Regions from separate parts of the Sphingobacterium sp. UME9 genome, predicted to be linked through region 1. Evidence: riboswitches for the same ligand, from Rfam matches in the RefSeq annotation. Region 1 holds a riboswitch; each other region holds the start of a gene.
What was found. A riboswitch is a leader RNA that binds a small molecule or an ion and turns the genes downstream of it on or off. The one in region 1 is predicted to bind S-adenosylmethionine.
Positions count from the first base shown of each region.

Region 2: another riboswitch for S-adenosylmethionine. It lies ahead of A9970_RS25480 (O-acetylhomoserine aminocarboxypropyltransferase/cysteine synthase family protein); the one in region 1 lies ahead of metE (5-methyltetrahydropteroyltriglutamate--homocysteine S-methyltransferase).
Region 3: another riboswitch for S-adenosylmethionine. It lies ahead of A9970_RS22540 (5-oxoprolinase); the one in region 1 lies ahead of metE (5-methyltetrahydropteroyltriglutamate--homocysteine S-methyltransferase).
Region 4: another riboswitch for S-adenosylmethionine. It lies ahead of A9970_RS21305 (5-oxoprolinase); the one in region 1 lies ahead of metE (5-methyltetrahydropteroyltriglutamate--homocysteine S-methyltransferase).

Region 1 is NZ_LZZP01000013.1:239,339-247,615, forward strand. It holds gene A9970_RS20035 (helix-turn-helix domain-containing protein) at 1-40, opposite strand, end outside; gene A9970_RS20040 (hypothetical protein) at 463-993, shown strand; gene metE (5-methyltetrahydropteroyltriglutamate--homocysteine S-methyltransferase) at 1,094-3,406, opposite strand; SAM riboswitch class I at 3,485-3,588, opposite strand; gene A9970_RS20050 (response regulator transcription factor) at 3,777-4,466, opposite strand; gene A9970_RS20055 (sensor histidine kinase KdpD) at 4,569-6,401, opposite strand; gene A9970_RS20060 (hypothetical protein) at 6,783-7,112, shown strand; gene pyk (pyruvate kinase) at 7,160-8,277, opposite strand, start outside.
Region 2 is NZ_LZZP01000013.1:1,504,070-1,512,346, reverse strand. It holds gene A9970_RS25495 (glutamine synthetase III) at 1-352, shown strand, start outside; gene A9970_RS25490 (TonB-dependent receptor) at 459-2,909, opposite strand; gene A9970_RS25485 (FUSC family membrane protein) at 3,253-5,280, shown strand; SAM riboswitch class I at 5,463-5,575, shown strand; gene A9970_RS25480 (O-acetylhomoserine aminocarboxypropyltransferase/cysteine synthase family protein) at 5,831-7,141, shown strand; gene metX (homoserine O-acetyltransferase) at 7,175-8,218, shown strand; gene A9970_RS25470 (homoserine dehydrogenase) at 8,256-8,277, shown strand, end outside.
Region 3 is NZ_LZZP01000013.1:803,714-811,990, forward strand. It holds gene A9970_RS22530 (TonB-dependent receptor) at 1-1,847, shown strand, start outside; gene A9970_RS22535 (DUF4374 domain-containing protein) at 1,901-3,133, shown strand; SAM-I-IV-variant riboswitch at 3,581-3,674, shown strand; gene A9970_RS22540 (5-oxoprolinase) at 3,707-3,970, shown strand; gene A9970_RS22545 (family 2A encapsulin nanocompartment shell protein) at 4,159-5,082, shown strand; gene A9970_RS22550 (family 2A encapsulin nanocompartment cargo protein cysteine desulfurase) at 5,106-6,824, shown strand; gene epsC (serine O-acetyltransferase EpsC) at 6,903-7,712, shown strand.
Region 4 is NZ_LZZP01000013.1:521,411-529,687, reverse strand. It holds gene A9970_RS21325 (beta-carotene 15,15'-monooxygenase) at 1-1,313, opposite strand, end outside; gene A9970_RS21320 (HlyD family secretion protein) at 1,313-2,374, opposite strand; gene A9970_RS21315 (TolC family protein) at 2,374-3,651, opposite strand; gene A9970_RS21310 (DUF3050 domain-containing protein) at 3,916-4,686, opposite strand; SAM-I-IV-variant riboswitch at 4,897-4,990, shown strand; gene A9970_RS21305 (5-oxoprolinase) at 5,057-5,320, shown strand; gene A9970_RS21300 (RagB/SusD family nutrient uptake outer membrane protein) at 5,418-6,935, opposite strand; gene A9970_RS21295 (TonB-dependent receptor) at 6,941-8,277, opposite strand, start outside.

The DNA of each region.
Region 1 (8,277 bases):
TTGATAGTTTGATTAATTGATTAGCTGATTGACTTTCCATAGTCCAAAGATGGGGAAATAGTCGTTGAATTTCAGCGAAATTGATGCGACAATAATATGCCAATATCGTGCTGTAAGATATAACGGATTAATAATCAAAAGTTTTTGGGAATTTGGTAAATATTTTGAATCTTTGCAATTTAATAGAGTAATTAATAAAAACGGAAGAATATGTTTGTAATATCAGAAAATCCCGCTTCGTCCACAGAGAAGATTCTCGGGAATATTCTTCGGAATACGGCCCTTTCCTAATCTTCTTTCTTAATACGTTAAGTAACCTATGTTGATATTGGCTAAAACTTGGCTCTCTAAATGGTGGTCCACTGTTCCAATATGCTTAGCTTATTATGGAGTTTTAAAAATCCAGTTACTTTCAAGGTTATTGTGAAAGCTGGATATGAATGTTATGTTTTAGAAAATTTTATGAATTCAGTAAATAAATATGTCCTTCAGGCACTGGATAATTATCCTATGTATTTGGAGGAGACCATGGAATCCTTATCCTATGCACTGTCTTATGATGAGTCCAATACAATGGCGCTTTGTTTGATGGGAAGAGTTCATGCCGAACAGCTATTGGACTATGAGCAGGCAAAAAGGTATTTCCAGGAAGCTTTGGTGCATAATGTGCAGGCACTGGAAGTATATCCTTATTTCATTCAGACATTGATTGATATGGGGGATTATGAAGCTGCAAAAAAGACGATTAAATTTGCTTTGACACTTCCGGCGATGCCCTTGACAGGGATTTGGATCAAGAAAGCACTTCTATTTGAAAAATTAAGAAAATACAAAAAGGCATTGAAGGCGTTAAAGATGGCAAAACTTGAAAATGTTGATCTTGATTTTTCGTCAAGCCTGAAGTCGATTGAAGATCGGATTAAAGGGAAACAGGAAATTAAGAACGGGAGAGAAAAGGAAAATAAGAAAGAAAAGAAGAACACCCGAAAATAGTCTTACACTATCCCGATAACAGTTTTTGTTTCGAACCAAGGTCCCATAAAGAAGCCCTAGATGAAATTTCATCTAGGGCTTTATCAATATAGTTTAAGAATTATTCTGCTCTTAAGATTTTCGCAGCCTCAACCATCGACTCTAAAGCCGCTTTGGTTTCTGGCCAAGCACGAGTTTTTAAACCACAGTCAGGGTTAACCCAAAGCTGTTCTGCTGGAACTACTGCTTTTGCTTTACGCAATAGATCTACCATCTCATCTTTGCTTGGAACACGTGGTGAGTGAATGTCATAGACACCTGGACCAATATCATTTGGATATTTGAAATCACCGGCGAAAGCATTCAACAATTTCATTTGAGAACGTGAAGTCTCAATCGTGATGACGTCAGCATCCATTGCAGCGATATCTTCGATTACATTATTGAACTCAGAGTAACACATGTGTGTGTGAATCTGTGTATCGTCTTCTACATTTGATGAAGAAACACGGAAAGCACGTACTGCCCAGTTCAAGTAATCTTTTTGATCAGCTTTACGTAGCGGTAATCCTTCACGGATAGCTGGTTCATCGATTTGTATGATTTTGATACCTGCTTTTTCCAACGCTTGTACTTCATCCAAGATCGCCAATGCAATTTGGTAAGTCGTTGTTGAACGCGGTTGATCATTACGTACGAAAGACCATTGTAAAATTGTTACTGGGCCAGTCAACATACCTTTAACCGGACGATTTGTCAATGATTGCGCGTATGAAGACCAACGGACAGTCATATCTTCAGGACGGTATACATCACCATAGATAATTGGAGGTTTTACACAACGTGAACCGTAAGATTGTACCCAACCGTTTTGTGTGAAAGCGTAACCAGCCAATTGTTCACCGAAGTATTCAACCATGTCGTTACGTTCGAATTCGCCGTGTACTAATACGTCGATATCTAATTGCTCTTGAAGACGGATTGTGTTCTCAGTTTCTTCTGCGATTGCTTTATCGTACTCTGCCTGCGTGATAGCACCTTTTTTCAAGTCTGCTCTCCATTTACGAACATCTTTCGTTTGTGGGAATGAACCAATAGTTGTAGTAGGGAATGCCGGCAAGTTGAATTTCGCTTGTTGCGCTGCTTTACGGTCAGCAAATGCTGAAGTACGTTTTGCATCGTTATCAGTGATATTGCTTGTACGTGTTTTAACCTCTGGTTTGTGGATCAATGGAGAAGTACGACGGCTTTCAGCAGCAGCTTTGTTAGCTTCGAAGCGTTTTGCTGTTTCAGCATCAACTTCACCTTCCGCTAGTACGGCTAAGTCTTTTACCTCAGCTAATTTTTGTTTAGCAAATGCTAACCAGTTTTTTACTTCAGCTGGTAGCGATTGCTCATTGTGCTCATTGTCTAAGTCAAAAGGAACGTGCAACAATGATGAAGAAGGAGCTACCCATACACGGTCTTTTCCTAATGCATCAACAGCCTGTTTGATTTTAACCAATGATTTTTCGTAATCATTTTTCCAGATGTTACGGCCTTCAACAATACCCAAAGATAATGTTAATGAAGCAGGAACTTTAGCTAGTACCGTATCCAATTGGTTTTCACCGCGTACCAGATCCAAATGTAAAGCATGGATAGGTAGGTTAACTGCGATATCTTCGTTGTCTTTTAAAGCTTCGAAGTAAGTCGTCGCGATTAATTTGATATTTTTTGCTGCTGCAGCTAATTTTTCGAAAGTAGGTTGATATAAAGCTTTTACTTTAGCATCTAAATCCAATGCTAAGAAAGGCTCGTCAATCTGAACATATTGGGCACCAGCCTCAGCTAGTTTAGCTAATATTTGCTCATATACTGGAACAAGTTTATCCAATAAATCGATGCGGTCGAAGCCAGCTTCTTTTTCTTTACCGATCAAAAGATAAGTGATAGGACCTAGTAGAACTGGTTTAGTATCGATGCCTAATGATTTTGCTTCGTTATATTCATTTAAGAATTTTTCGGACGTCAATTTGAATTCTTGATCTTTTGTGAATTCTGGTACCATGTAGTGGTAGTTGGTATCCAACCACTTGGTCATTTCCATTGCCGTCACGTCGATTCCTTCTTGTTGGAAACCACGCGCCATGGCAAAATATAGATCTAAGCTGTAATTGTTGTCTACTTTATTCAATAAAGAATGGTAACGAGCAGGAATTGCACCAACAGTAAGGGTTAAATCCAATACTTGATCGTAAAAAGAGAAATCATTGGAAGGGATCAAATCTATTCCAGCATCTTTTTGTGTTTTCCAATTGCCTTCACGAATTTTTTTTGCTGTGTCCAATAATTCCTCAACAGAAGATTTTTTAGCCCAATAGGCCTCATTGGCTTTTTTCAATTCGCGGAACGCGCCCACACGAGGGTAACCTAAATTGTTAGTCAATAACATAATGAATGTTTTTAATATTTCTTTTTCAACTATATTTCTTGCTAGAGAGAGAAGGACACACTAGAATTCGGTGACTTCGGCTTATCATTCCCATATCAAGTAGGGTAGAATTTAGCACCTTGTCAAGGGACAGGTTGCTAAGGCTTCATCGGGTCTATTCCCTCTGCCTTTCTCTATAAGCGACGCTAAGTTAGAACATTTCTTTTTGAAATGCAAATTTTTTATAAAAGTGCGTCAATTTTTTATATTCTACTAAAGATGAAATTGTTTTGTTCTTTTCTTTTCATCCATGAATTAGTGTATGCTATGTTTCAATACACTGTGTAGCATAAAAAATGGGGAATGACTGTATTTCTCATTCCCCATTCTTTTAGCTCACCAAAAGTTTGTAACCTTTTCCGTGCACATTGACAATTTCAACCTTACTATCTTCTTTTAGATATTTACGAAGTTTACTGAGAAATACATCCATACTTCTACCCGTAAAGTAGTTGTCATCATGCCATATTTTTAATAAAGCTTCTTCCCGGGTCAGCACGTCATTTTTCTTTAAACAAAGCAAGCGTAGTAGTTCCGCTTCTTTAGTGGATAGTTTTTGCATCTGTCCTTTGTAAGAAATTTGCTGACTTGTATAATCAAAGAAATAATCGCCAATTTCAAATTTATCAGCAACCACTTCCTCTTCTTTGTCTCGAACACTGCGTTTCAATAAAGCATTGATGCGGAGCAATAATTCTTCAACTCGAAAAGGCTTGGTGATATAATCATCTCCCCCTAGTTCAAAGGCTTCGGTTTTATCTTCCATCATCCCCTTTGCTGTGGCAAAGATAATAGGAACAGTATTGTTTGTTTTTCTGATTTCACGTCCAACTGTAAATCCGTCCTTTTTTGGCATCATGACATCGAAAATACAGAGGTCGTAGTTATTTTTTTTGAATTGAGAAATCGCTTCATCTCCATCCGTGCATAATGTGACGTCAAATTTTCCCTTTAATTCGAGATAGTCTTTTAAAAGATCCCCCAAATTAGGATCATCTTCTGCTAATAATATCTTTTGCATAATGATTATATTAATTTTCACCAATGTCCCTTGATGCTGATAAATCAGCTTTCCTCAACCTTTGAAATTTTTTAAAGAGGAAATATACAAAAAAGGAACGTTTTATTTTTTAATAGGCAAAATTACTTCAAAGGTCGTGCCCTTATCTTTTTCACTTTTAACTGTAATTTTTCCGTTCAGCCTTCTCAGGATGTCCTGTACATAACTTAAGCCAAGACCAAATCCTTTGACATTATGAACATTTCCAGTTGGAATACGGTAGAACTGGTCGAAAATCTTTTGCAGGTGATCCCGGCTCATCCCAATGCCGTTGTCGGCAATGGTGACGACAATGGTATCGCCAACATTTTTTGAATTGATGTTGACATGTAAATCTCCTTTGCTGTACTTGATGGCATTATCCAATAAATTGTAAAATACATTCGAAAAATGTAACTCATCACCAATAACAATATCCTTGGTCGCTGCAAGATCTATACTGAATTTTCCGCCGATATTCTGCATGCGTAGCTGCATACTGTCCGTTACTGCAGAAACAAGATCATTGATGCTTACTTCTACCTGGTCGAGTTTTAGCGTTTCTTTTTCTAGTCTTGCCAAATCGAGTACACGTTCAATATGATTTCCGAGTCTAACATTTTCGTCGTAGATGATATTAGCCAATTTCTGAACGCGCTTGTGGTCGGCATTGATGTCTGGATCTTTAAGTGACTCACTGGCAATCATAATTGTTGCAACAGGTGTTTTAAACTCATGCGTCATGTTGTTGATGAAATCTGTTTTCATTTCCGAAACTTTCTTTTGTCTGAAGATGATAATCAGTGTATAAGCAAAACAACCCACCAGCAAGAAAAGTAGTGCCAGCATAGGTAGTAACAGATAGCCCATATTATCTGCGATTATTGCCTTTTTATTGGGGAAATAGATTGTTAATTTCCCTGGCGCAGCACCGATATCACCTTTAAAAAGTGCGGTCGAGTATTTTGTTGTATTTGTCGGGTTATTTAAAGCGGCTTCGTTTAAAATATTATTCAGTAATATATTGTTTGTACTCCATATTTCAATATTAAAAGGAGCTTTAATGTCGCGTTGAGCCAACTCTTCTTTGATAAGTTCTTGGACGATAATAACATTCAATCGATCTTTTAACGGACGTTTAGCCAGCTCCATTCCAATAGCAACATCTTCGATGTAGTCTGCTTTTTTGCCCCCCAGCATGGCAACGGAATCGTATACATTAAAACCACTCCAAGCATTTTTTCTGTTGAGAATATCCAATCTTTTTTCCAAATCAGAAATTGTTTTTGCAAGTTTCGTGTTCTCTCTAGGTGGTAATGTGGCTACCCTGAATTTTGTCTGTTGATTGACCAGTGGGTCCATAAGGGGGATAACAAACCGTGTGCTATCGTCTTTTCCACTAATCTGATCATCTACCTTTGATGCATTTAACATGATAAAAGCCTGTACAAGATTATCGTCGGTAAGCTCATTTGAAACAGAAAATTTGATGAATTTCTGGTACTCCGGTCTTTTGATGTATGTTTCGTAAAAAGAATTCTTGATTTCAATTACATTTGGATACAATGCGCGTAATTGGTCTTCTTGCTCTTTAAAGTTTGAGAAAACAACATGTTGTTTGTTTTTTAATTCTTCAATTCTATACTGTATTTCGAGTTGCTCGGCCAAAAGACGTTGTTTGGCTTGTTCCTGCTTGGATTTTTCAATGTTACGTTCCTGTTGAACTTTAGCAAAGTCGACCACTTCCCGTCGTTCAAGCTTTCCGGCAACAGCTGTAATCGCAGCATTGACGGACTCATCAAATAATTGGGATTTTTGACGATAGGAATCTCTCAGAAAATAGAATTGCATAGCCAATACCCCAATTAGAGCTAGAGACATCAGTCCAATGATTAATACAATGCTATTTTTCTTCATTAGAATTGGGTATTAAATAAATGTATTTTGAATATATAACAAAGTTTATAGCACTCAGTTTATTTACCATTTGCGTATCCATCCCTTATACCATGTGAGTGGCCATTTAAGGTCCGGTAGCTCATATTTTCTTAAATTGTTACAAATATAAAGATGCTAATGTGTTTTGATGCTGTTTTAACAATGTTTAACAGCAATCTGTTTAAATATAGGTGCTGTTGTTTGTAAATTAGTGAATAGAAATGAATTATATGCTGAATTGGTCTATTTGATAAATTTAATCTACGCGGTCGAGTCTGGCTGCTGTAGAAGTGAATAAGCCGAGTATAACGTGTTCATTGGTGCAAATGAGTGCAGATACTCTTTAACAACTATATAGAGATGAAAAGTTATGTATTATTATTGGTATTATCTTCCATAGGGACCATTGCTTTGGGGCAGGTGAAGGTAAAGCCGCAGATTCCTTTAATGGAGGAAAAAGAATCAAAGATGCCTGTCCTAAAATTGGATTCTTCAGATGAAAAATATCATATGCCCATTAAGAAGCCAAATCGTGTGGATGGTTTAGCTCCGATGCCAGGAACAGAAAAAATGCCCAAAGGTGATGAGAAAGAAAACAATCTTCCGTTTAGGCGCTTGAATGATTCGTTAAAGGTGAAGGACTTTAAATTAAAAATCGACTCCTTGTATCCAAACAAGCAAAAAAAATAGCGTTCTATCTAGAACGCTATTTTTTTTGCTTTAATCCTTATTGTCCATTATAGCTGGGAAACACGGATTGTATTTGTTTTACCTTTTTCGATTAACGGCGTCGAAGCTGTATTGATAATGATAGATCCAGGTTTAACGTAGTTATTTTTTACAATAAATTTGTTAACATCATGGATAGATCCATCCGTGCTTTCGAACTTGTCGTAGATAAATGTTTTTACTCCCCAAAGTAGGCTGAGTTGTTTCAGCAATTTTTGTGTTCCTGTGAAAACTAAGATATCTACATTTGGTCTATAACTTGTAATTTCAAACGCTGTTGCTCCAGATGATGTCAATACCGCAATTGCTGATGCATTTGTTTTTTGAGCAAGGTAAACTGAAGAAGCACAAATCGCGTCCGGAATAAGTGTTCCGTCGTGGATTTCACTAACTTTCTCATTATAATAAGGATAAGAAGTTTGTTCCACGTGGATAATGATTTTGCTCATTGTTTCGATAACGATTTCAGGGAATTCACCAACTGAAGTCTCGCCACTTAACATCACAGCATCCGCTCCATCCAATACGGAGTTGGCTACGTCATTTACTTCAGCACGTGTAGGACGTGGTGTAGTGATCATACTTTCCAACATCTGTGTCGCAATGATCACTGGTTTTGAAAGATCTCTACATTTCTGTACGATGATCTTTTGAAGTCCTGGTACCTCTTCCATTGGAAGCTCAACACCCAAGTCTCCACGAGCAACCATAACAGCATCTGTAGCTTCAATAATTGCATCAATATTTTCAATCGCTTCTGGTTTTTCAACTTTTGCGATTACACGTGCATGGCTTCCTTTTGCCTCAATGATTTTTTTACATTGAAAAATATCTTCTGCCGAACGGACGAAAGACATAGCGATCCAGTCTGCACCATGATCCAAGGCAAAATTCAAGTTGTCTAAATCTTCTTCGGTCAACGAAGGGATAGATACTTTGGTATTTGGTAAGTTAACGCCTTTACGTGAAGTAAGAACACCTCCATGTACAACTTCACAGGCAACAGTGTCTTTATGATTGGTCTCTAAAACACGAAGTTGAAGTTTTCCGTCGTCAAGTAAAATGATTTCGTTGGCTTCAACATCGTTTGGAAAGTTTTCGTATGTAATGTAGATTCTGTTTTCGT
Region 2 (8,277 bases), 1.3 Mb from region 1:
GGTTAACAACCAAATTGCTCCTGCATGTTTCATTTATCAAAACGAATTGATTGAAAATGTCAAAGGATTAAAAGATCTTGGTCTAGCGCAGGCAGCATTCAGCTCTCAATTGAACTTTGTAGAACGTATTTCAACACACGTAAATACCATCTTGGAGCAAGCTGAAGCAATGCGTCAGGAACGTAAAAAAGCAAACCAAATTGATGACGTACGTGAAAGATCAATCGCTTACGATGAATCGGTTAAACCATATTTCGATGTGATCCGTTATCATGTCAACAAATTGGAGAAAATTGTTGATGACAAAAAATGGCCTCTTCCAAAATTGAGAGAGATCTTATTTTTAAGTTAAGATAACTTCCCTGAAACAAAAAGAGCCTGCGATATCGCAGGCTCTTTTTGTTTCAGGGAAACGTTCGCTATCTCTCGCTCCTTATCTCCCCTCACAACAGTAGCTCCTATTTTTTTAACCGATTATCTTCATCATTATTACCAGCCTTCTTATTGACTGACTTAATATTCATATTACCAAAACGATAAGAAACTGACAATCGGATAACCCGACTATCATATCCATTTCGTATACGATAGTATCCATTTTCCTGATAACTCGACAATCTGCGCTGACCTCTTGTATTCAACACATCATTTACAGCCAACTTTACATTCAATTTTTTGTCAAGAAATGTTTTTCCAGCACCTAGATCGATACCATAGTAAGACTGAAAACTAAATACCCCATATACTGCTGGCGAAAAATAATTGGCTGTCAGCTCCAGATTTGTTGTTTTCCCAATTCGAATATCATGATTGGAACTTACCTGGAAAGATAACTTTTCCAATTGGCGTTGCGCTCCGGAATGCTCATCAAAACTAAACTTATTATAAAAAGCGCTGGCATTGTTAGAAATACTCCACCATTTAAAAAGCTTAACTGGTATATTGACATTCATGTTGTAATAATCAAAATAAGCCAAGTTTCGGTCTGTCTGTGCAATAGCTTTGGTCTCCGAATTGCTTTCTATGACCTGAGTGATGGCATCGCTGGTCCTCTTGTAGCCCAAACTCAATAAATAGCGATCTTTAAAAGTATAATTTACTTCATACGAATTAGTATATTGTGGATTTAAATAAGGGTTGCCATACTGATACGTGTATTGATCCAAATAATACACAAAGGGATTCAATGACCCATAATCAGGGCGGTCAATACGTCTGCTATAACTCGCACCAAGCTTGTGATTATCATTAATCTGTTGCTGTACAAATATTGATGGGAAAAAATCGGTATAGGTCCGTTTTGTTTGTTGCCCTAGCGTCACCGAATTTCCCAGGGAGCTCGTATTTTCAACACGCAGTCCAGTTTGTACCGAAAACTTTCCGAATGATTTATTTAGGCTGAAATAAGCTGCAGCTATATTTTCATTATACAAAAACTGATTACTTTGACCATTATTTTGCACAAACTCGCCTTGCTGATCCTGATCTTCGTATAACAAATTATTATCTGTTTTTACACGGCTATATTTTAAGCCCGCCTCAAGTTTCGTCGTTTTATTAAAAGGATGCACAAAATCGGTTTTAAAAACCAAAATTTTTGTCTTAGAAAGCATATCATTCCGGAAAATATTCGGTGATTTAAATTCTTCCCAATTTGCGTCCAAAAAACGGTTTCCAACAGTGCTATTGTCATTATTTTTCGAATATGAATAATCCCCATTAACGGTCAATTCAGTCCCTAAGGTATCAAATGTCTTTTTATAGTTAAGATTATAAGTGAGGTAATGGTATTTAAAATCTGACAAATTGCTTCCTAATACAATCGAATCAAGCTTTCCTTTTTGAGAGGCGATCAGATTGCTTCCCTCGCGTGTTGAATGGCCATTACTTACGTTACCGTTAACCACAAATCCAATGACCTCCTCTTTCCCCAGGTTAAAATCTGCCGCAAATTTGAAATTATGGCCTCGATAACGGAATTTCGAATAAGAATCCGAATTAAAAAAAGTCGTCCCAGTTTTGGTATCTACAGCCCTATCGATATCTAAATCATTAAATCCTAAGGCATTTGCGTAGTTATAGGAAGAAAATAAGTTCACCCAATTGTTACGATGGTTTATTAGAAAGCCGCCATCCGCCTTTGTATATTTACCTTGCCCTAAATTGAGGTTTAAACTAACATTACTTCCAAATTGCGTATTCTTCTTTGTCTTAATATTAATAATTCCTGCATTCCCTGCGGCATCGTATTTTGCGGGTGGATTGGTGAGTACTTCGATCGATGCTATTGCATTGGAAGCTGTATTTTCCAATAATCGCGATACTTCATCTGCAGAAAGATAAGTAGGCTTACCATCAATCATGATAATCACATTACTTTTTCCACGTAGATTGATCTTTTTATTGTCTAAAGTTACCCCTGGAACCTTTTGCAGGAGTTCCAATGCGTTATTCCCTGTTGCCAAAATACTGTTTTCAACATTGAGGACAACTTTATCAAGATGACTTTCAATCAATGGTTTCTTACCGATCACCTGTGCCTCACTCAGCACTTTACTTTCTACCTGTAAACGAATGGTATCCAGCACCTTGAGATCTCCCACACTCAGGACCATTTCAGCAGAACGATAAACAGCATACCCTACTGTGGACACCTGTAAGCTATACTTGCCCTCGGGGATCGCAGACAACACAATTTCTCCATTTTCGTTGGATAAAGTTCCTTTTAACAAGATATCATTGGGCTTACGAAACAGTGAAATATTTGCAGCTACAATAGGCTGATTGTCTTGTCCAACAACGACTGTACGTAATTCCCCTCCGTCAGACTGTGCTGAAACGGGTCCGGCAATAGAAAACAGGAATAAAATAAGAGAAAATAAGAGCAATTTAATTTTTTGTGGTTTCATAATGTAATTTCTTTAGGCTATCGATTAGATAGTCAACTTCATAATAATGACAACAAACCTCGTGTATTCATTACACGTTGACCAGTAGAAATAGATAGATCGTCCGATTCACTCGGTAGACAACCAAATAACATCGGTAAACCATATCCTTCACTGATCGATGCTAAAGCCGGTAAAATCATCCCAGCTAATCTTGAATCTCCAAAAAGCACAGCGCAAGAAAAGCACATCGAATCAAAATAAAAATTCAAAAAATAAACTAAAATCAAAACAAATAAATTGTATACAAAAAATATTAAGCATAATATTTGTATTTTTGCACAGAAAATTAGTAAACTGATTAATGAGCACTGTATCATTGAAGAAAAGATTCTACCGTATTTATATCCTTATGATACGATTTATGCATGGCGAGCATTCTGGAGACGCATTACGTAATGTTTCCATCAGCATCTTGCCAAGTTTGGCGATCTATTTATTGGGAGCGCAAGCGAGCACGGCTATTGGAATCGGTGTCGGATCGTTGTTAACAACACTCACAGATCCTCCTGGAAACAGAAAAGATAAACTTTCTTCTGCTCTCGTATGTATTCCCACCTTCTTTGTTGCATCCTTGTTTACAGCGATTGTATTTCCGTATCATTGGCCCTTGGTTATACTGCTAGCGGCGGCCGGTTTTATATGTACGTTATACGGTCTTTTTGGAGCTCGTTATGCTGCAATTGGAAACATGACATTGATTCTCATGAGTTTTGTTATAGGAATGGCCCCGCAACACCCCTTTGCGGTTAGTTTACAGATTACAACAGGTTCCATTATATACTACTTTTTTAGCCTTTTACAAGCCTATATACAACCTTATCGCTCGCTAAAACATGCGATGGCCAATGGTTTTCATGGATTGTCCCAATTTCTATTGATACGATCACAGTCTTACGATCCCGATATTCCTTTGAATATAACGTACAGCCGCGTAGGCAAAATTCATGGCCAGATCAGCGAACAACAGGAACAAATCAGGTCCCTTCTTTTTCGAGAAAAAAAAATCATAAGCCAACAGTGGCATAAAAGCAATTATTGGCTCAGTCAAGTTTATGGATTAATTGACCTCCATGAGTTAATCATTGCGCTTGATCACGACTATGATGCGATTCGCAAAAATCTTGCAGACACAGGCAGCCTCCCTTTAATTCGTCACACAATCAAATTATTAGCTTTAGAAATTGATAGCTTTTCACAACCTAACAAGAGGTTTCGGTATGCGCATCAATTATATCATAATAACTTTAAAATAAATGCCCTCTTACAGGATTTAAAAGAAATTCAAGAGCAGCAGGCCAGTCAAGCAAAAAGTATATTAGGTTCGATCATAAGCAACATCGAAGCAATTATTGAAGTACTCAGCCGAATTCAGGTAGCTTTTTATCAAAATCAGGAAATTCAGGATAAGATTGACAGCAGTGAGTACCAGCAATTTATCAATCGACCTTTGCGCAATCTTGCTGATCTAAAAAGTAAACTCCATCTGAATAACCCGCTTTTCCGATTTGCAGTTCGAATGGCTCTTCTTTTTGGAACAGGCGCATTGATCGGTATTTTATTTTTGGATTTTAAATATACCTATTGGATCTTACTGACGATCGCCATTGTTGCCAGACCAGCATTTTCAATGACAAAAAAGCGTAATATAGAGCGTATTGTAGGCACATTCTCGGGTATAATAGTTGGTATATTCTGCTTAATTTCTATTCATTTTCTCCCAGCTCTCCTTACCATAGCTGCATTAGGTCTTTTCGGATTCTTTTTGTTCAACCGATCTAATTATATGGTCAGTGTCATCTTTATTACCTTGGGAATTGTGATTGCGCTCAATTTGTTTGAAGGCAATATCAATCTCATTTTAGGCAGCCGAATACTTTTCACACTCATTGGAGCATTCTTGGCTATAGCAGGTTATTTCTTGATACCTGTACGCCAAAGCACAGGCATGGTTCAGCTGGCAAAAGAGGTATCCCTTTACAACGAGCATTATTTCCAAACCATCAATAACCGTCTGTCGGACGAGAAACAAAGTTCTTTTGATATACGACTGGCTCGCAAAAAAGCGCAGACTGCCATGGCGCTATTTTCAGACGCTATAAATCAAATGAAAAAAGAACCCGAACACAAATGGATGGATTGGTCACATATCCACCATTTTCAAGCACTCTCTTATCAGGTCAACTCCCATTTGGTGGGTCTTTCACTATCGTTAAGCAAAAAGACGAATCGCCACCTAGCGTATGATATCCATAGTAGAATTGATGCACTTAAACCTCTTTTAACAGATTTAAATCAAATTGCGGAACGGATCAACTTAAAGAAATCATAATACCCGATTGACAGTTATTTATCCGGTTTCATCCGACGATATGCGATCCCGATCGGTATGTTATTTAAAATTCCTTTAACTAAAAAATAGCTTTTCTTTTGCTTTAATAAAAAAAGAGTTTATATTTGTGTCGTCTTCGAAAGAAGATTTCTAATCAACACCTCCCTTAATCAGTAGGTCTTGATTTATAAAGAAGTGGCGAGAGACTGGCTCAATGACCCACTGGCAACCTTCAATTTGTTTGAAAAGGTGCCAATTCCTGTCCAAAACAATATCGTTTTGGAGCATATAAATGACATAAGACAATGATTATTAAACTACTGAAGTCCATTAAAAATTCAGGTTCAACACAAGTGAACCACACGATAAGCGAAAGTGTAAGTCATCGTACAACTGTATTGATGCGAATGCGTATGCATATGCACTTCCATGCTTGTTAAAAATCATTTCCTTTTTCTTGGATAAAGATTTAACAGACCCTTCAACGAGGTGTGTATGCTTCTCTTTTTACTTAGCAATTTCTTTTTGAACCCTTAAAATCTGATATATTATGTCTTCAAACAAAAATTTAAAATTCGAAACTCTTCAGGTTCACGCTGGCCAAGTCGCTGATCCTACTACGGGATCTAGAGCAGTTCCTATATATCAAACAACATCTTTTGTATTTGAAAATGCCGAACACGGCGCGAACTTATTTGCTTTAAAGCAGTTCGGCAATATCTATACACGGATTATGAATCCTACTACGGATGTTTTCGAACAACGTATTGCGGCACTGGAAGGTGGAGTCGCTGCTGTTGCTGTTGCATCTGGCCAGGCAGCACAGTTTATTGCATTAAATAATATCTTGGAAAGTGGTGACAATTTTGTTGCCGGATCCAACTTATACGGCGGTACATTCAACCAGTTTAAAGTTTCTTTTAAACGCCTGGGCGTCGAAGCTCGTTTTGCAACGGACGCCGAGGCAGATAAAATTGAAGCCCTCATTGATGATAAAACAAAGGCCATCTATGTTGAAACAATTGGAAACCCAAGTTTCAATATTCCAGACTTTGAGAAAATTGCTGCCGTAGCAAAAAAATATGACTTACCGTTAATCGTCGATAATACTTTTGGAGCTGGGGGTTATTTATTTAAACCTTTGGAGTACGGTGCGAATGTGGTTGTTGAATCGGCTACTAAATGGATCGGTGGACATGGCACAAGCATTGGCGGTGTCATCGTCGACGGCGGAAACTACAATTGGGGCAACGGAAAATACCCTCAATTTTCCGAACCATCTGAAGGCTATCATGGCTTAGTTTTTTCCGAAGTTTTCGGTGAAGGCGGACCGTTTGGAAATATTCAATTTGCCATTCGGGCACGTGTGGAAGGGCTTCGGGATTTCGGGCCAGCACTCTCCCCTTTCAATTCATTCTTATTATTACAAGGGCTTGAAACGCTGTCTTTACGGGTGCAACGCCATGTAGATAACACTTTAGAGGTAGCTAAATGGCTTGAGGCGCATCCACAGGTAGAAAAAGTAAACTATCCGGGCTTAAAAAGCTCTCCGAGCTTCGCTAACGCACAAAAATACCTTAAAAATGGCTATGGTGCGGTGCTTTCTTTCCAGCTCAAGGGTGACGCAGCACAGAAGGCCAATAGCTTTATCGACAGCTTAGAATTAATCAGTCACTTGGCCAATGTTGGCGATACGAAGTCATTGATTATCCATCCAGCAGCGACTACTCACCAACAATTGAGTGATGAAGATCAAGCCAATGCTGGAGTGTTCAAAGGTTTATTACGTCTTTCTGTAGGAATAGAACATATTGATGACATCAAAGCTGATTTACAACAAGCTTTTGATAAAATTAAATAATCAGATTTTTTCGGCTTAAAACGTAAACGTAAAATGAGTAAGCATATTTATCTGCACCCGGAGCCTTTTGTATTTGAAAATGGAAGAGAGCTTACTGATTTACAAATCAGTTATGAAACATTTGGCAAACCCAACGCAGATCGCAGTAATGTGATCTGGGTTTGCCATGCACTTACGGCTAATGCAGATGTACTGGATTGGTGGTCCGGTCTTTTTGGAACAGGTGAATTGTTTGATTCAAACGATTATTATATTATCTGCGCCAATGTCATAGGATCAGCATATAATAGCAGTAATCCGCTATCTGTAAACCCAGCTACTGGACAGCCTTACTACCTATCTTTTCCTGAATTTACAGTAAGGGATTTGGTCAATGCACATCAATTTCTTGCAGACCACCTGGATATCAAACAAATAGAAATCCTTATTGGCGGCTCATTGGGCGGTCAACAAGCATTGGAATGGGCCGTATCGCACAGTATAGCCATCAACCATCTAATCGTCGTTGGAACAAATGCCGTCCATTCACCATGGGGTATTGCATTCAATGAAAGTCAACGTCTTGCCATAACAACTGATCGAACCTTTTACGCTAATCATCCCGATGGTGGAGCTAAGGGTTTAAAAGTTGCACGCGCTATGGCACTGTTGTCTTACCGCAACTATACAACGTATGCCAACACACAAAAGGAGGATGATAACGAAAAACTCGATCATTATAAAGCATCCTCCTATCAAAACTATCAGGGTGAAAAATTGGTGAAACGCTATAATGCGTACAGCTATTACTTCCTAACCAAAGCAATGGACAGCCATAATTTAGGTCGTGGAAGACGATCTATCGAATCCGCTTTAGCGAGCATTGACTGTCCAACTTTAGTACTGAGCGTCAATACAGATTTGTTGTTTCCTCCACAAGAGCAACAATTCATCGCTCAACATGTTCCGAATGCCTACTATCAGGAGATTGAATCTACCTATGGCCACGATGGATTTTTGATCGAAACAAAAAAACTCACAAAAATCATCAGCAACTTTCTGCGGGAACAAAAAGAATACATAAACGAATTAGTATAAGAGAATAAATAATATATAAGAGAATTTAAGAAAAGATATGAGTAATAAATTAACAATAG
Region 3 (8,277 bases), 560 kb from region 1:
TTGACGGCATCCCGATGGAAAATATGGGAAATGCCTTTCGAATCAACAATATACCGATCAATCTCGCCGAAAGGATTGAAGTCTATAAAGGGGTAGTACCCGTAGAGTTAGGCTCAGATGCTTTGGGAGGAGCGATCAATATTGTGACAAATTCGGGTAAGACAAGCTATGTTGATGCTTCCTATTCCTATGGTTCGTTCAACACGCACAAAACATCTGTAAATGCCGCAATAAATACAAAAAAAGGGTTCCAATTTTTGGTTAACGCGTTTCAGAATTATTCAAAGAACAATTATTGGGTGGAAACCGAAAGTACAATTGATGCCAGTGGACAATTGGAAATGGTGCGAACCCGCCGTTTTCATGACCGCTACCGTAATGAGATGCTGACATTGGGCGCTGGCGTGCGTAATAAGGCATGGGCAGATCAGTTTTTAATCGGAATAGACCTCGGAGAGTATGCAAAGGATCTTCAAAATGGAGCTACCATGGAAGATGTATACGGTGAGCGTGAATCCAAAGGTTTGACAATTTTACCTTCCATGAAATATCTGAAACGCAATCTGGGTCTTAAAGGACTCGATCTAAATCTCAGCGGAAATTTTAATTTGGGGCATGATCAAACCATAGACACAGCAAGTAGAAGGTACAATTGGTTGGGGCAGGTGATCAATCCTAAAACCAGTCAGGGTGAGCGCGATCGCATGAACTCCCGCTACAGAAACAATGACGGGGTTTTTACCGCCAATCTGAGTTACCGAATCAACCCGAAGCATTCGTTGGTACTCAATAACAGCTACACGATTTTTAGACGTGTTAGCAAAAATCTTTTAAATGATGCCGATCCTTTTTTTGATAAGCGCCCGAGTTCGTTGCAAAAAAATGTTTTAGGCCTCTCTTACCGATTTGATTATTCCAAAAAGGGAAATGTATCGGCATTTGGCAAATTATATTCACAGCACAGTAAAGCCTTCGGTGTGGTCAATGATGTCGATAATCCTTCCCATCAGGATTATGGTTGGATGCAAAATAATTTTACGACGCAAGGTTATGGCTTCGCAACTACCTATTTTATTCAGCCAAAACTACAGATTAGAGGATCTTACGAGCATGGAATACGTGTACCTACAAGCGGTGAGTTATTCGGCAATATGGACGCTTTGGATCAAAATGTGAGTTTGAGGCCTGAGAATAGCGACAATTTGAATCTTGGGATGATCTACAGCCCATCCTTTAATGATATTCATTTCTTGACGTTTGATGTGGCGGCGCTCTATCGATATTCGAGAGATTTCATACGTACAGAACTCAAGCGCAGTATGAATTCTACCCGCGCCCGTACAGTCAATCTACGTGATGTCAACAACAAAGGGGCGGAGGCCACAATACGGTATAGATATAAAAATGTGTTCAATGTTGGTGTAAATATGAGCTATCAAAATCTCATCAATCAAACCAAATATGAAGGCGGACAAGAAGATATGGTGAGTATCGTCTATAAGGACAGGCTGCCCAATATGCCTTACCTTTTTGGCAATATGGATGCCTCTTACACCTTTAATAAACCTTTTGGCGCAGATGGATCTCTCACCTTTGGATACCAACTTTATTATACGCACGAGTATTATGAAGGCTGGCCGAGCCTTGGAAACGCAAGCACTAAAATCACGATACCAACACAATGGAATCACAACGCAAATATGATTTACAGCTTTAAAGGTGGAAAATATAACCTGACGTTGGAATGCATGAACCTGACTGATGAATTGCTGTATGATCACTTCAAATTGCAGAAACCAAGCCGTTCATTTAATGCAAAATTCAGGTATTTCCTATTTAACATGTAAGTACGGTCAAAATTATAAAATGAAATATTAATGTTTAATCAAAATAGTGTTTTATGAGAATCAATAGATTATTAATTCAGTTAGCTACCTTTTCATTATTAGGCTTGGTAGCCTGTAGCAAAGACAATGTTAATGGCGGAGGAACCCCTCCAGATGATAGTAGCTCAAAAAAATATGTCATTGCGGGCATGTCCGCAACTGCGGAAGAATCCAAACAATATCTTTTCCTGGCAGACCGTCTCGATGAGGGAGAAATCACAGTCAAAGGAAATGGCTATGAGACAGCAGGTGGTACAATGTATGCATTGAACAATAAGGCCGTAACATTTAAATATAATCGGGGTGATCCTGGTAACGCCGAGGTGTTTCAGTTGGGTACAGACAATTTATTGAAAAAGACGGGAGCATTTAACATCAAATCAGTAAATGTCTTTTTACCTTTCAAAGCTCAGGACCACCTTATTGCCTATAATATCGGGCGTTCGTTGACCACACCTGGTACAGCTTACTGGGTAAATATTGCCGATAACCGTGTTGACAAGACCTTGGAAGTAGATCAAAAACTAATCTACGTAGACGGTAAGCATGTTGAGAATTATTTTGGATGGCCATACGCGATGTTTGAATTTGGTGATAAAATTTATGCGCCACTTTCTCCGGCATATGGTGGAACCGGCGTTCAGGATAAAGCTGACTATAAGGATCATGCTTTCGTGGCAATTTTTGATAAGAACCTAAAGTTTGAGAAAACAATCGAAGACAAACGCATGCCTTTTATTGGACAATATTATAATACCATTGGATTGGGACAGGTTTCTACGGGCGATATTTATGCCTTTTCAAATGGGGATGTGGAGTCTAGTAATAACCACTCTGCATTTCTGAAAATTAAAAATGATGCTTTTGATAAGGATTATTATTGGGATGTTGAAGCAGTTGCAAACATGCGAATTCGTGCAGGTTTCTTTATTAAAGACAATAAGTTTGTGTTGGTGATGGTGCCACGGGACGCGAAACAAGCCGAAGCTAGTGGTGTGAAACTGGCCATTGCAGATGTTGTTAAAAAGGAATTCAAATGGATTTCGGGTGTAGACACTAAAATCACCGATCCAGGTTATGGATTTCCGCTCTTTACGACAGATGGTAAATCTTACTTACCAATGCAAGAGGGACAAGCCTCCGTCTCTTACTTATACGTGATCGATGCGGATAATTATACGGCTAAACGTGGACTTAAACTTACCGGTATTAAAGATATCACAGGTGTAGGTATGCTAAAAAAATAATAGTTATATGTGTTGATTAAGAAGGAGGTGGCCCCAAAAGGTCACCTTCTTTTTTTAAGAAGGAATTTAAAATTTCCTTTTTTTAGAGGAAATTAGCAATGATGATGGAAAAACCAATTTGGGGACATGATCCGAATATTCAGGTACAAAGCTTCGCATTAAATCCCAAGAGGTAATTCTATTTGGGTATTCAAAACCAGGAGCTGGTCACAGATAAACTTGCTCAATGTCAATTTGTTTACTCCATTGACAAGTACGCCTAATCTTTAATTTAGATTTAGCTATTTTTTTGTTTTAAACTCTGATAGCTTGTACGCGAAGTAATTAAATGAAAGAGCAATTTGTTACTCTAAAGAGCGAAATGTAGGTGGCTAAAAGCGGATAAAAAATAAATAAAACGATTATTTTCAAAAAGATAAGAGAATTTAAATAAAATCTACTAACTTTATAGAGTATTCAGAATTGCATCGCGCGATACCAACCGAGTAGGATTACCACGGTGGTTAAATAATATGGGTTTCGGCCAAAAAACTGAATACAATTTATAGTTTAACCCTTAAATTTTTAAATTGTATGGCAACAACAAAAAGTCTTTATGAACACTTATCTGAAACGCTTATTCATTATTCGATTAACGAATTAATCCAATTTAATAATGATACGGTGTCGGGCCGGGGGTGGGGATCATCCAAAACGATATTTCGAGCCGCTCTGTTAAGCACCCTTTCCAAAAAGGGCCTTGATCTATCAAGTATTGTTTCGAGAGAAGACGGTTTTACATCGGTAAAACAAGTTGCGGTGAGATTGGAGGACAATAGGCTTGTGCCGATTGCTTAAGAATTAAAGTACTTATTACGACCTTTCTAATTGATTTATTAAACTAAATAATGAGGGGCAGACTGAAAAGTCTGCTCTAAAATTAAGATAGACTTTCTATCCTTCTTTTAAAAAAGAGTCTACTATCGAATTCGCACTCTTTTTCAGGTGTTCTTAATCTATTCCAAATTTCATTAAACTTTTACAATATGAGTGAAAAACTAACACAACAGACCGCCTTGGGCGATGTCGCTGCACGACACCTGGCAATTGCCACCAGAACCGTTCCACAACTTGAAAGTATCTCACCCCGATGGCTAGTACACTTATTGCAATGGACACCTGTGGAATCGGGCGTGTTTCGATTAAACAAAGTTGTCGGCGAAGACAGTATTCAGGTAGACTGTTCCAGACGTGATGAGAGTGTTTTGCCACATACATTTGTTGATTATGACGAAAGTCCACGGGAGTATAATTTAAATGCGGTCAATACACTGATAGACGTACATACGCGGGTTTCTGATCTCTACAGCAAGCCCTATAATCAGATCAGTGAACAGTTACGTTTGGCAATTGAGAAAATTAAAGAAAGGCAGGAGAGTGAGCTCATCAACAATGCTGATTACGGCATCTTGAGCAATGTCGCTGCCAAACAGATTATTAAGACCAGATCTGGAGCTCCTACACCCGATGACCTGGACGAATTGATCACAAAAGTATGGAAGCAGCCTGGATTTTTTCTGCTTCATCCCCTCACCATTGCGGCCTTTGGGCGCGAATGTACACGTCGTGGTGTCCCACCTCCTACGGTGTCACTTTTCGGTTCACAGTTTTTAACCTGGCGCGGCATCCCATTGATTCCCAGTGATAAAGTGCCTATTGTAAATGGGAAGACCAAAATTCTGTTAATCCGCACAGGAGAAGCACGTCAGGGAGTAATCGGTCTTTATCAGCCTAACTTACCTGGTGAACAGACGCCGGGCCTATCCATCAAGTTTACTGGAATCAATGATAAAGCCATTGCCTCTTACCTGATATCTTTATATTGTTCACTGGTCATTCTCGTAGACGATGCTGTGGCTGTATTGGACGATGTTGACATCACACAATACCACAGCTACAATTATAAATAGATCATTCCTTAAAAAATTTTACTATGTCTCATTTAGATATTGATTTCGAAAGATTTCTAACAGAAGAAGCAAATAAGTATTTTAAGGCAATTCCAACGGAAAACCTCGTATCTCGGGATCTTCCCCGACAGGAAATCTATGCTGAAAAACCGGTCTCTAATCCTAAACTGAGAGAATTCCATTTAGAAGATCCAGCAATCGGTTTTCATGATCCAAGTTTTCATAGGGAAAATGCTACTATCCCTGTAGCTGGGAATGGCAGTCAGCCAGGTATTTACAACCCAGTTCTTCCTCTTGCTACTGGCATTGATATAGAACCACAGGTCAATAAATTACCCTTTGCAGAAACGCATGAAAATCCACTTGACACACTAAGAGGGACATTGCAGCAATTAAGTGGTTTTATACACACTGCCCAGATACCACTGGCCGATAGTGCAAATTCATTCTATTTCATAAAGTCAGGGGCTGCCTTTGAAAATACGCCTACCTTGCCTTACGATACGTTGAAATCCCATTTTGACGTTCAGTCAATTCGTCGCGATTTTCCTATTCTCCAAGAAACTGTCCGTGGAAGGCCACTTGTTTGGCTGGACAATGCCGCGACGACTCAAAAACCACAAGTGGTTATCGATAGGATATCGCGCTTTTATCAGACTGAAAATTCCAATATACACCGTGCTGCACATGAACTTGCTGCACGTGCTACAGATGCGTACGAAGAATCGCGAAATGTCATTAAAAACTTTCTAAATGCAAGTTCACCCAATGAGATTATATTTACGCGTGGCACGACCGAATCTATCAACCTTGTTGCCAATAGTTGGGGAGACCAGCATTTAGGTCCAGATGATGAGATTATAATTAGCTATCTGGAACATCATGCCAATATAGTTCCCTGGCAGCAATTGAGTCAAAAGAAAGGTTTTAAGATCCGGGTAATCCCTGTTGACGAGCAGGGGAATTTGCTTTTTGATGAGTATAGCAAACTGCTCAGTTCCCGGACGAAATTAGTCTCTTTTACTCATGTCAGTAATGCGCTGGGTACAATAACACCGGCAAAAGCCATTATTGACTCGGCACATCGTGTAGGGGCCAAAGTACTGTTGGACGGGGCCCAGTCGGTCTCCCATATTGCGATAGATCTCCAATATCTAGATCCCGATTTCTTTGTGTTTTCTGGACATAAAATATTTGGCCCGACAGGCATCGGTGTGCTCTATGGCAAAGAAGACATCCTAAACAATACCCAGCCTTACCAAAGCGGAGGAAACATGATCCGAGATGTTTCTTTTGAAAAGACAGAATTTCATGCTGTGCCCAATCGTTTTGAAGCCGGTACTGGCAATATTGCCGATGCTGTTGGCCTGGGGGCTGCAATCCGATACGTGCAGGCTATCGGTATTGATAACATCTATCACTACGAGCATGATCTATTGGATTATGCGACCAGGTCGTTGAACCAGATCGCCGGGGTTACTTTGATCGGTACAGCGACAGAAAAAACCAGTGTACTTTCCTTTACCCTTTCAGGATACAGCAACAACGAAGTCGGTCAGGCGTTGAATGAAGTAGGTATAGCCGTTCGGACAGGTCATCACTGTGCACAGCCAATCCTGAGGAGACTAGGGTATGAGTCGTCGGTAAGACCCTCCCTTGCCTTCTACAATACACATCAGGAGATAGATCTCCTCGCGTTGACGGTGGAGAGATTGGTCAGTCGAAACAAACGATTTTACTAATTGAAAGTATGGCAGCTGGCGGTTAGGGGGATCGTTTAGCTGCCAGCTTTTTCAGGATATCAGTATAAAAAAGAAGAAATGGAAAAATTTTATAGTACTTTATTTGCCAGACAACAGGCTGCGCATGATATGCCGAGCAACGTTCGTATCTGGGAATGGGCAAGAGATGTATTTCGGCTTATGTTTCCAGAGCGTAATTCGAAAAAGCTGCTTACGGTAGAAGCCGTTAAAGCAACTTTTACAATTTTGGAAAATGAGCTATATGATCTTTTGCTGAACAGCAAAGACTGTATAAGCTGTGATCATCGCGAAATTGTCCAACGTTTTTTTGAAAACCTCCCGCATATCTATCATCTGATGCTTGAAGATGCTCAGGCTATGCTGGATGGCGATCCCGCTGCCAACAATCTAAGTGAGGTTATACGTACTTATCCGGGGTTTCTTGCGATTTGCATGTATCGCATGGCCCATCAGCTCTGGTTAGATCGGGTACCCTTGTTCCCCCGTATTTTGACTGAGTATGCGCATGAACGTACAGGCATAGATATCCATCCGGGAGCGACCATTGGGCGTCACTTTCATATCGATCATGGAACGGGTCTGGTTATAGGCGAAACAGCGGTTATCGGCGACTACGTAAAGCTGTATCAGGGGGTTACTTTAGGAGCCCTTAGTGTTGACAAGGTTTTAGCCGGTCAGCGAAGACATCCGATTATTGAAGATCATGTGATTATTTATGCGGGAGCAACAATATTGGGTGGGAATACTCGTATTGGACATCATTCGGTGATCGGGGGGAACGTCTGGATAACAAGCAGCGTACCTCCAGACACAACGGTGTTCCATAAACCACAGATCCAATTTATCCATTCAAAAGTTGATCGATGAGACTTTTTTGTAAATCTATCCCATGTTATCATCGATATGGATTTGAAGCGATATGGGATACCATTGATTAATGTACTTTTTAAAACAAAAAAGGTTTTCAAACGGGGAGAATGAAAACCTTAAATAACCAATTATAAACCTAAAAAATTTTATGATAATCAAAGATAAATATAAAGAATCACAATTTCAAAAAAAAACTACCTTTTTAGTAGTCTTTTTTTTATATAAACTGTTTTTCTGCTCAGACCTTGCCTGTAACTTCTTATCAAAGTAGGCCTTTATCTTTGAGCAGACTTTAATGTCTTAGCATAACTTAACCCAGAAGTTTTCGATCCATTCAGCCCGTGTAATAATGTTAATTAATTTTTTGTATCTCTGGACAAGCCAATTTATTATATTCAAGTTTTCAGATTAATTCGGGGCAGGAATCAAGAAGATAATGGCAAATATGCGCATCGTATCTTCAGTCTAAATCATGACAATACGAACGGGTATACAAATAAATAAAAGTAAATCCCTTTGGAATAAACTTCTAAAGGGATTTGTTGTTAACTTACATCTTACT
Region 4 (8,277 bases), 280 kb from region 1:
GTTTGGTCCCTAAAAACCTGCTGGTGCTGGGCATATTCAAACAACTTGAAAAAATTCTGCAAACCGATACTGCTCGTGTAGCCCAGGTATCGGATAGCAAGACATACCGCAGCCGCAGAAGCCCCCAATTGAGGGCTGACACTGGTAATGCAAAATAAGATTGTAGGTACCATAATAAGCCCTACTCCGAGTCCGTGTAAAACTAAGGGTATCCAAAAATGCGCATCATTACCCTGCCCCTCAAAGGAGAAAAACATCCATTGGTGAAACAGCAGCAAGCAACAATAGCCCGAAATCCAGATCCATTTTACGGGGCGTTGCCCAAGCATCCAATACAATGAGCCTAGAACACCAGCGACAATACCAGCGATATTAAACCACTGGATATAGGACAAATGAATAGGATCAAGTTGAATAACCTGTACGAGATATTGATTTGAGATGGTCAAGGAGAAGCGCTCGATATACATCATGTACAAAATCAATAAGCCCAAGAGAAAGTTCCTGTTTTTAAAAATCGCCAAATGAACATACACACGCCTGAGCACCATTTGCCGAACAATAAAAAGAATAAGCAACGCTAGACCTACCCCTAATATGATCAGCATATGCTGATCGTTAAACCAATAAACTTCTTGTCCATACACCATTAAATAGCCAAAACTGACAATCACAAGACTATAGAAAATGCAGCTTGCCCAGTCTAATGAAAACAAAGGGTAAGGGCGTATATGTCGTATGGAGCGCATCGACAGCATAATGAGCAATAAACCTGGTACAAATGATAATGCAGCGTATAGATAGAGCTGATCAAAATTGAATGAATCGATAAATTCAGCCGTGACGAAAGTATTAAATGGGGAGCTGCAGAGTAACATACCAAAAAAGACAGCATAACTTACTTCCTTAGCCCGATCGCTTTTCAACCGTGAGAATATCATGGATATCGATAAGTTTACGGCAGAAGCAAACAACATCCCTTGGAAAAAGCGCAGGCCATATACCCAGCTGATATCGGTGATGCTGTACATCAAAAAGCAATTCAATAGCTGTAGAAGATTAAAAATAATGTAGTACTGCTTGATTGGAAAGTATAAAAAAAAGCGTCGTTCTAAAACGTAGAATCCAACAAAACCAGCATAAAACAAAATGATCAGGAACTGGACATCACTGGGTTGGGCACCGTAAAATCCAGCGGTGACATTTGTATTTGCACCTGGCAGGAAAAATAAGACCATACTCGGCATCAAGCTACTAAACAGGATAAGCTTGATCAACCACTCCGGTACCCATTCTTTAAAAATTCCTTTCACTATTTCTGCTTTTTTGATACCGACACATTCACATTCATTCCCGAAAGAAGCTGTTGCGCTCCCCTTTGCTTATCCAGCTCGATGCGCACAGGTACGCGTTGAACAATCTTCACAAAGTTGCCCGTTGCATTATCTGGCGGCAAAAGGGAGAATGCAGATCCTGTAGCCGGGGAGATGGAAATAATTTTTCCATAAAATTTTTGATCCGGATACGCGTCAGCAACCACCTCAACCCTATTGCCAAGATGCAAATAACGGAGTTGCGTTTCCTTAAAATTAGCCGTTACCCAGGTTGGGGTTTCTCTATTAACGATAAAGCCCAAAACTTCGCCAGCACTTATCATTTGACCTTTTTCAATCGTGCGTTTGCCAATCTGCCCATCGTAAGGTGCGCGAATAACGGTATAGCCGACATCAAGCCTTTTACGGCCGACAGCTGCCGTTAAACGAACACGTTCGGCATCGACCACACCTTTTTTCATATCCACATCATGCACACGTTCCTGTGAAGCCTGTAATTTATGCTTTAACGAAGCCAGCTCACTCTTATACACATCCAACGTCGCTTTTACATCCTCCAGCTGCTGTGCCGTTGCAGACTTTTCCTGAAACAAATAATTATATCGATCATATTCCAACTGTTGCTTGGTTACCCGAGCCTCCCCGGCAGCAATGGAGGTGCGTAAAGATTCATGTTCCGCCTGAAGAATTTCCTTTTGACTATGAAGAACATTGATCTCTGCAGCTTCCTTATTGACGGATGCCGCTACCTGATCAGCCTCATATTTATATTCCTTATTATCAATAAGCAACAAGGTATCACCCCGTTTAACCAATTGATGATCGTGATAATGCACAGAAACCACATATCCTCCCACCCGAGAAACAATGGGATTGATATATTGCGTTACCTGTGCATCATTTGTGTAGATATACCGCAGTCGCATCCATAATGCTTGAGCGCCCCATAACAACAAGGCCAACAAGACAATTCCAGCCAACCAGTTGGTAATTCGAGTGAGTTGTGCCTCCACAACTGTTCTTCGTGATTTAGGTTTCATTAGATAGTACCCTTCAAAAATTCGATAAAATAATAGTGTTTCTGTATCGCAATATGTGCGGTTTCAAGATCAAAAAGTGTTTTTAGGTATTGCATATCAGCATCCAAGAGATCTGTAATCAAAGCCGATGATTTAAAATACCTGTTTTTTATAATTCGTGCATTTTCCTGCGCCAACGCCTTATTGTTTTGACAGACCTCCTGCTGCTTAATAGCCAATTGATAATCCAACAAGGCCTGTAACAGCTGATTTTCCAGAATCTCCTCTTCATGATGGTGTTTTACCTCTTGTCGATCCAATGCGATCTGTGCTCCGCGCACCACGTTTTTATTGAGATAGATAGCCGAGATCGGTATGTTTAATTTGAGTCCTGTGATACTCAGATTATACCAGCTGGGATTATAGGGATACAAGAAAACCTGTGGATTGGCAAAGGTGAATGTACTGGTCAATCCCAACTCAGGAAGATAATTTGATCGTGCCTGTTTGACCGACAACTTCTTCAAAACCACTTCCTGTTCGGATTTTAGGAGGGAAAAAGCATGGCTTCGCGCTTCGGCAACAAGCGCTTCATAGCTGGGGTTTTCCACTTGAAACTGCTCGGGCAGGGGCACAATCTCCGCTGTAATGCCGCCAATAAGCTGCAGCTTCTGATTTGCAGCCTGAATATCATGACCGATCTGCACGAGCAACAGTTCCCGCTTCGAAAGCTCCAACGAAATACGCAAGACGTCACTGTGTAATACCACGCCCGCCTTATACAGATGCTCAATCTCTTTGAGCTGTACCCGTTGATCAGCAATATCCTGTTCAATTAAAGATCGGTTACTATACGACAGTTCCAAATCCAAAAAAAGATTGCAAACCTCCAATTTCGTCTGCGCTGCGGCATTCTTCCAATCGATTCTGGCCAGCTCATTTTCCAATTTTTTGGACTCAATTTTCATTAGGTCCCGATGCCCATTGTAGAGGTTCAGATAAAAATCCAGGCCGCTATCGTACAAGTAATGAATGATATCATGCTGGGAAGGTTTATTTAAAAGACCCTGGTCATACACAGGCATATTACTTGCATAACTAGCAGAAGCTCTGGCGGAAATCTTAGGGAGCAACTCCATGCGTTGCTGCTGTACTGCCACCTCAGTTTCTTTGAGCTGCAAATAGGACTGCTCAATGTATTTACTGTTCTGTAGCGCTTTGTTGATCATGTCTTTCAGGGACATGCGCAAAGAATCGAGGGCGAAGGTGTCCGAAATAGCGAATACTAACAATCCCATGGTTAGTATGCCTTTTGCCCAATAGGGAGGAAAAAAGTTCACGTGTGCTATGTAATTTTTTTGCGTTGCAAACTTAGACACTTATTGGAACTTGGATTTCTTCACAAACGCCAATATGTTATGAAAAAAAGACATTTTTTCATCAATTCAAACAAAAAGACCAATATCTGCCAAGAAGCCCTTACAATATCCTTTTTTACAGCACATAAAAAAGGCCTTTCAAATCATGATTTGAAAGGCCTTTCTCGACGGTATAATAATAGATTATCCGTATAAGGAATCTTCTATTGCATTCCACAACTGTATTCTTTTTTGTAGCGCAATTTTACTGATCTCTTTCATTTCTGTCCATTTAACCTCATCGTCCTTCCCGAGATCTGTGATCATCTGCATCGCCAAAGGCCCGTGCTCATCGCCATCAAGGTCAATATGACGTTGAAAATAATAGATAAAGCTGTCCAGATTGGCTGTAGGGAAGTTTGTTTTAATTTCTTCCAAAATAGAGGTAAACATTCCCGGGATAAGATCTTCGCGTCCAAATGTAAATGCAGCAGCAATTTTATGCACCTCGCCCTCAGCAATCACTTCGAATGTAAAATTCAAAAAGTCTTTGATCCGCTTGTCCAATGTGGTCGTTGCAATGACATCGAATATGTTGTTCGATTTTTTTGCGTGAGCAATAAATTTGTTGACCAGATGAAGGTCGGCACCCATGGCATCCATGGCGTCCAGATACATCTCAAAATGGCTCAAACGGCGGCCATCAATATATTCATCCGACTCCTCAGCCAATACAATTTCGTTGATTAGATAGCGTGTTGATGGATGCTCACTCGCAAACCAAGGTAAAGTCGTACAGGTCAATTTAATCTGTAAAGCTTTTAGTAAAGACATAAAATCCCATACAGCGTACACATGCCCTTCTGTAAAAGAACGTAGATTCTTGATCGTTTTGATCTTACGATACAAAGGGTGTTGCAATAATACCTCGCGTTCGGCAGCAATGTATTCGTTAATTTCCGCAATTCTATTCATGGCGCAAAAGTATTGTCTTATCTCTGTTTTTAAAAGTATTTTCGATGAGATTACAGTAACATGATAAATTTTTCGTCCAGCTATCCGCTTCATAACCAAATCACAGCCAACAACGCGCCTCGCTTTTGACCGCCCTATTCCTGTTGCTAACGTTCATTTACCCTTAAAAACAAAAATATTTTTTATTATAAAAAATAATCTACTATATTTGTAGAGTATTCAGAATTGCATGATGCAATACCAACCGAGTGCAGGCACCGCGGTGGTAAATTAATACGGGTTTCGACCAAAATAAACGTCGCTGAACGATTATTTTCCCAACAAGATCTGGATACAGTTTATGGTTTAATCCTTTAAATTTTTAAATTGTATGGCTACTACAACAAATCTTTACCAACACTTACTGGAAAAATTCAGTTATTACTCAACAGATGAACTGATACAGCTCAACAATGACACCATCTTGGGACAAGGCTGGGGTTCAGCCAAGGCAACCTTTAGAACAGCTTTGATCAGTACGTTCTCCAAAAGAGGACTGGATCTTTCCAACATCATTTCCAAGGAAGACGGTTTTACCTCGGTGAAGCATGTCCCTGTACGCTTGGAACAGAATGTCCTGATTCCTTTACAATAATCGTTATCGGCAAAAAAAGCGCGCATCGAAAGGACTTCGTGCGCGCTGCTGTGGTTGGTTTAGGAAATTGCCGATTTAAAAGAAGGCGATAATCTTATTATTTATAGTTTGGATTCTGAATTAACACACCTGCGCTTTTCTCAATTTCTGTTTGTGGTAATGGCCAGCGGTAAAATTTGTCTTCAAAATGATAGGGCACTTTACTGTCTTTGACCGCATTGAGTACTTCGCCTGCGATATGCCAACGAATCAGGTCGTAATGCCGTAGTCCTTCGAAAGCAAGTTCAACCCTTCTTTCGTGGCGGATACGGTCGCGCATTTTTTCCTTGGTATAACCGGCAGGGAACCCGGGCATCTGAACGCGGCTCCTCAGGGTATTCATGGCATCGTAAACCGATGGGTCTGGTCCGGCGATTTCATTTTGTGCTTCGGCATACATCAATAACACCTCCCCAAACCGCAGTACAACCGCATCCTGTTGGCTCAATGTTGAAAAGCCAAAAGGTAAGTTGGCCGGATCCAAAAATTTCAACACCCCATAACCTGTAGGCCGCGGATTGGACGGTGTATGGATCTTACCGCCGCCAAAGTCAGGATGATCCACGAAAATTGTTTTGCTCAAGCGCGGATCCCTATCTTTGAAGGGATTGGCTCGGTCAGTCAAGGGTGATTCACCATAAGGCAGACCATCTTTGCATTCATAGGTATCCACCAGGTTTTGTAAAGGTGAAGCAGCGATCCAATCGCCTAAATACATGTCCCAGGGGGCTGTATTATTCGGTGCCAGAAAATTGACCGAAAAGATAATCTCGGTATTGTTCTTCTGTGTTGCATCGCGAAAGACATTTTCAAAAGCCGTACTCAGAGTATACTCTTTCATGACATCGGTGCATAAGTCTTTTACCTCTTTCAAGATTGCTAAATCGGGCAGCCCTTTGTCGCCATAAGCCGCAAACAGTAAAACCCGTGCTTTCAAGGCTTTTGCTGAACTTGCGGTCGCATGCCCCCCATTATTGAAATACGGCTTAGCCGCTAAGTTGGCGATCCCAAAATCCAGATCGGCCCGAATCTGTTTTAGGATATTCTCTGCAGTTTCCTTTGGCTGACGCTGATTCTCCAGACTGAGGGAAGTCAGCACAAGCGGCACCTCACCATAAATACTGTACAATTGGAAGTAAACAAAAGCACGGATAAAGCGGGCTTCGGCTTCCATGTTCTTCTTCTCCCCATCGTTCATATCGGAGCCGTTATAGCTCTGAAGCTTCTCGATCAGGCGATTGGCACGTCCTATTCCCACATAAGCATCGTTATAAATTCCGGTTTCATACCCCCCTGTGGTCGGATTTAAATTCCCACCTACGATTTCATTGACGCTACCTGAGTTGAACTGATTGTAGCCATTGTCGGTCAGACAGTCCCGGAAAGGCATCCCATAGGAGAAAGCCTCACTCTGCAACGAGGCATATACCCCCGCCAAGGCATTATCAAAATCCGATTTTTTGCTAAAATAGTTGTCCGAAGCGATCTGATCCAAAGGATTGAGGTCCAAGGCACTGTTACAGGAACCCAAAAATAGTCCGGATAGCATCAACGCTGTTATAAATTTCTTTTTCATAGCACTTAAAAGTTAACTTGTACACCAAATGAATAAATCTTGTTTTGTGGATACTGCACCAGATCACCATTTCCATAGCGTTCAGGGTCCAAGCCCTTAAATTTGGTCGCAGTAAGGAGGTTATCACCCGAAAAATAAACCCTTAGGCGGTCAATTTTATATTTTTTCAACAGCCCTTCAGGTAAAGTGTATCCGAACACAAGATTTTTCAACCTGAAGTATGAAGCATCCTGTATAAAATAGCTGGAAGCACGGCTGAATTTCTCTGGAGCACTCCAACCCCAATAAATACGGGGCATCGTTGTCGAAGGGTTTTCAGGTGTCCAACGGTCTAACCAATCTTTTGTCGGCGGGCTACCCTGTACAAATGGCGTTACGCCCCAGCCCGAAACATAGGATTTGACGCCATATACTCCTTGTAAAAGAGCCGAAAAGTCAAAGCCCTTAAAACTTGCACTTAGATTAAAACTATAGTTCAGTTTTGGATCTACACCGGAAATAATTGTTCTGTCGTTCGCATCTATTTTTCCGTCCCCATTGACATCCCGATACTTAAGATCTCCTGGTAGTGTATTATCATTAAACTGCTTAGGCGCGCCCGCTACTTCGGCATCGGATTGAAATATGCCGATGACTTCGTAGGTGTAAAAGCTGTCCATCGCATAGCCATTTTTTTTGATCGTATAGCCGCCGATTTCAGGCTCGCCAAATTTGACCAGCTTGTTTTTGAAACGATCGAGGTTTGCACCGAGCTGATAGCGTAAACCTTCCAATGCTCCCGTAGTAATCTGATTACGATAAGTAATTCCCAACTCAACACCTTTATTCTCGACAATTCCATCATTTACGTAAGGTGCTCCCAAACCAACGATTGCAGTAATCTGTGACTGCCTTAGAATATCAGTCGTCCTCTTTTTATACCAGTCAAAGGTGATATCTAAATTTTTAAACAGACTCAGGTCCAATCCCACATCGGTCATCGTTGTTGTTTCCCATTTAATAATCGGGTTGTTTAACCCTTGTTGAGCGACACCTGAATTTAGCGTACTATTATCAAAAGAATAATTTCCGGTAAGTCCCAATACGGGTTGATACGGATAGTTGCCGGTATTCTGATTTCCGAGTTGGCCCCAAGATCCACGGATCTTCAAATTATCCAGCCAACCGGAAGCGAATTCCTTAACAAAAGATTCTTCCGATACACGCCAGCCTGCAGAGAAAGAAGGAAACGCTGCCCAACGGTTTTTACCGTAAAACTTGGAACTACCATCGTAGCGCATATTGGCTTCCAAGAGGTATTTCCCCTGATAATCATAGTTCAATCGGCCGAAATAAGAGATCA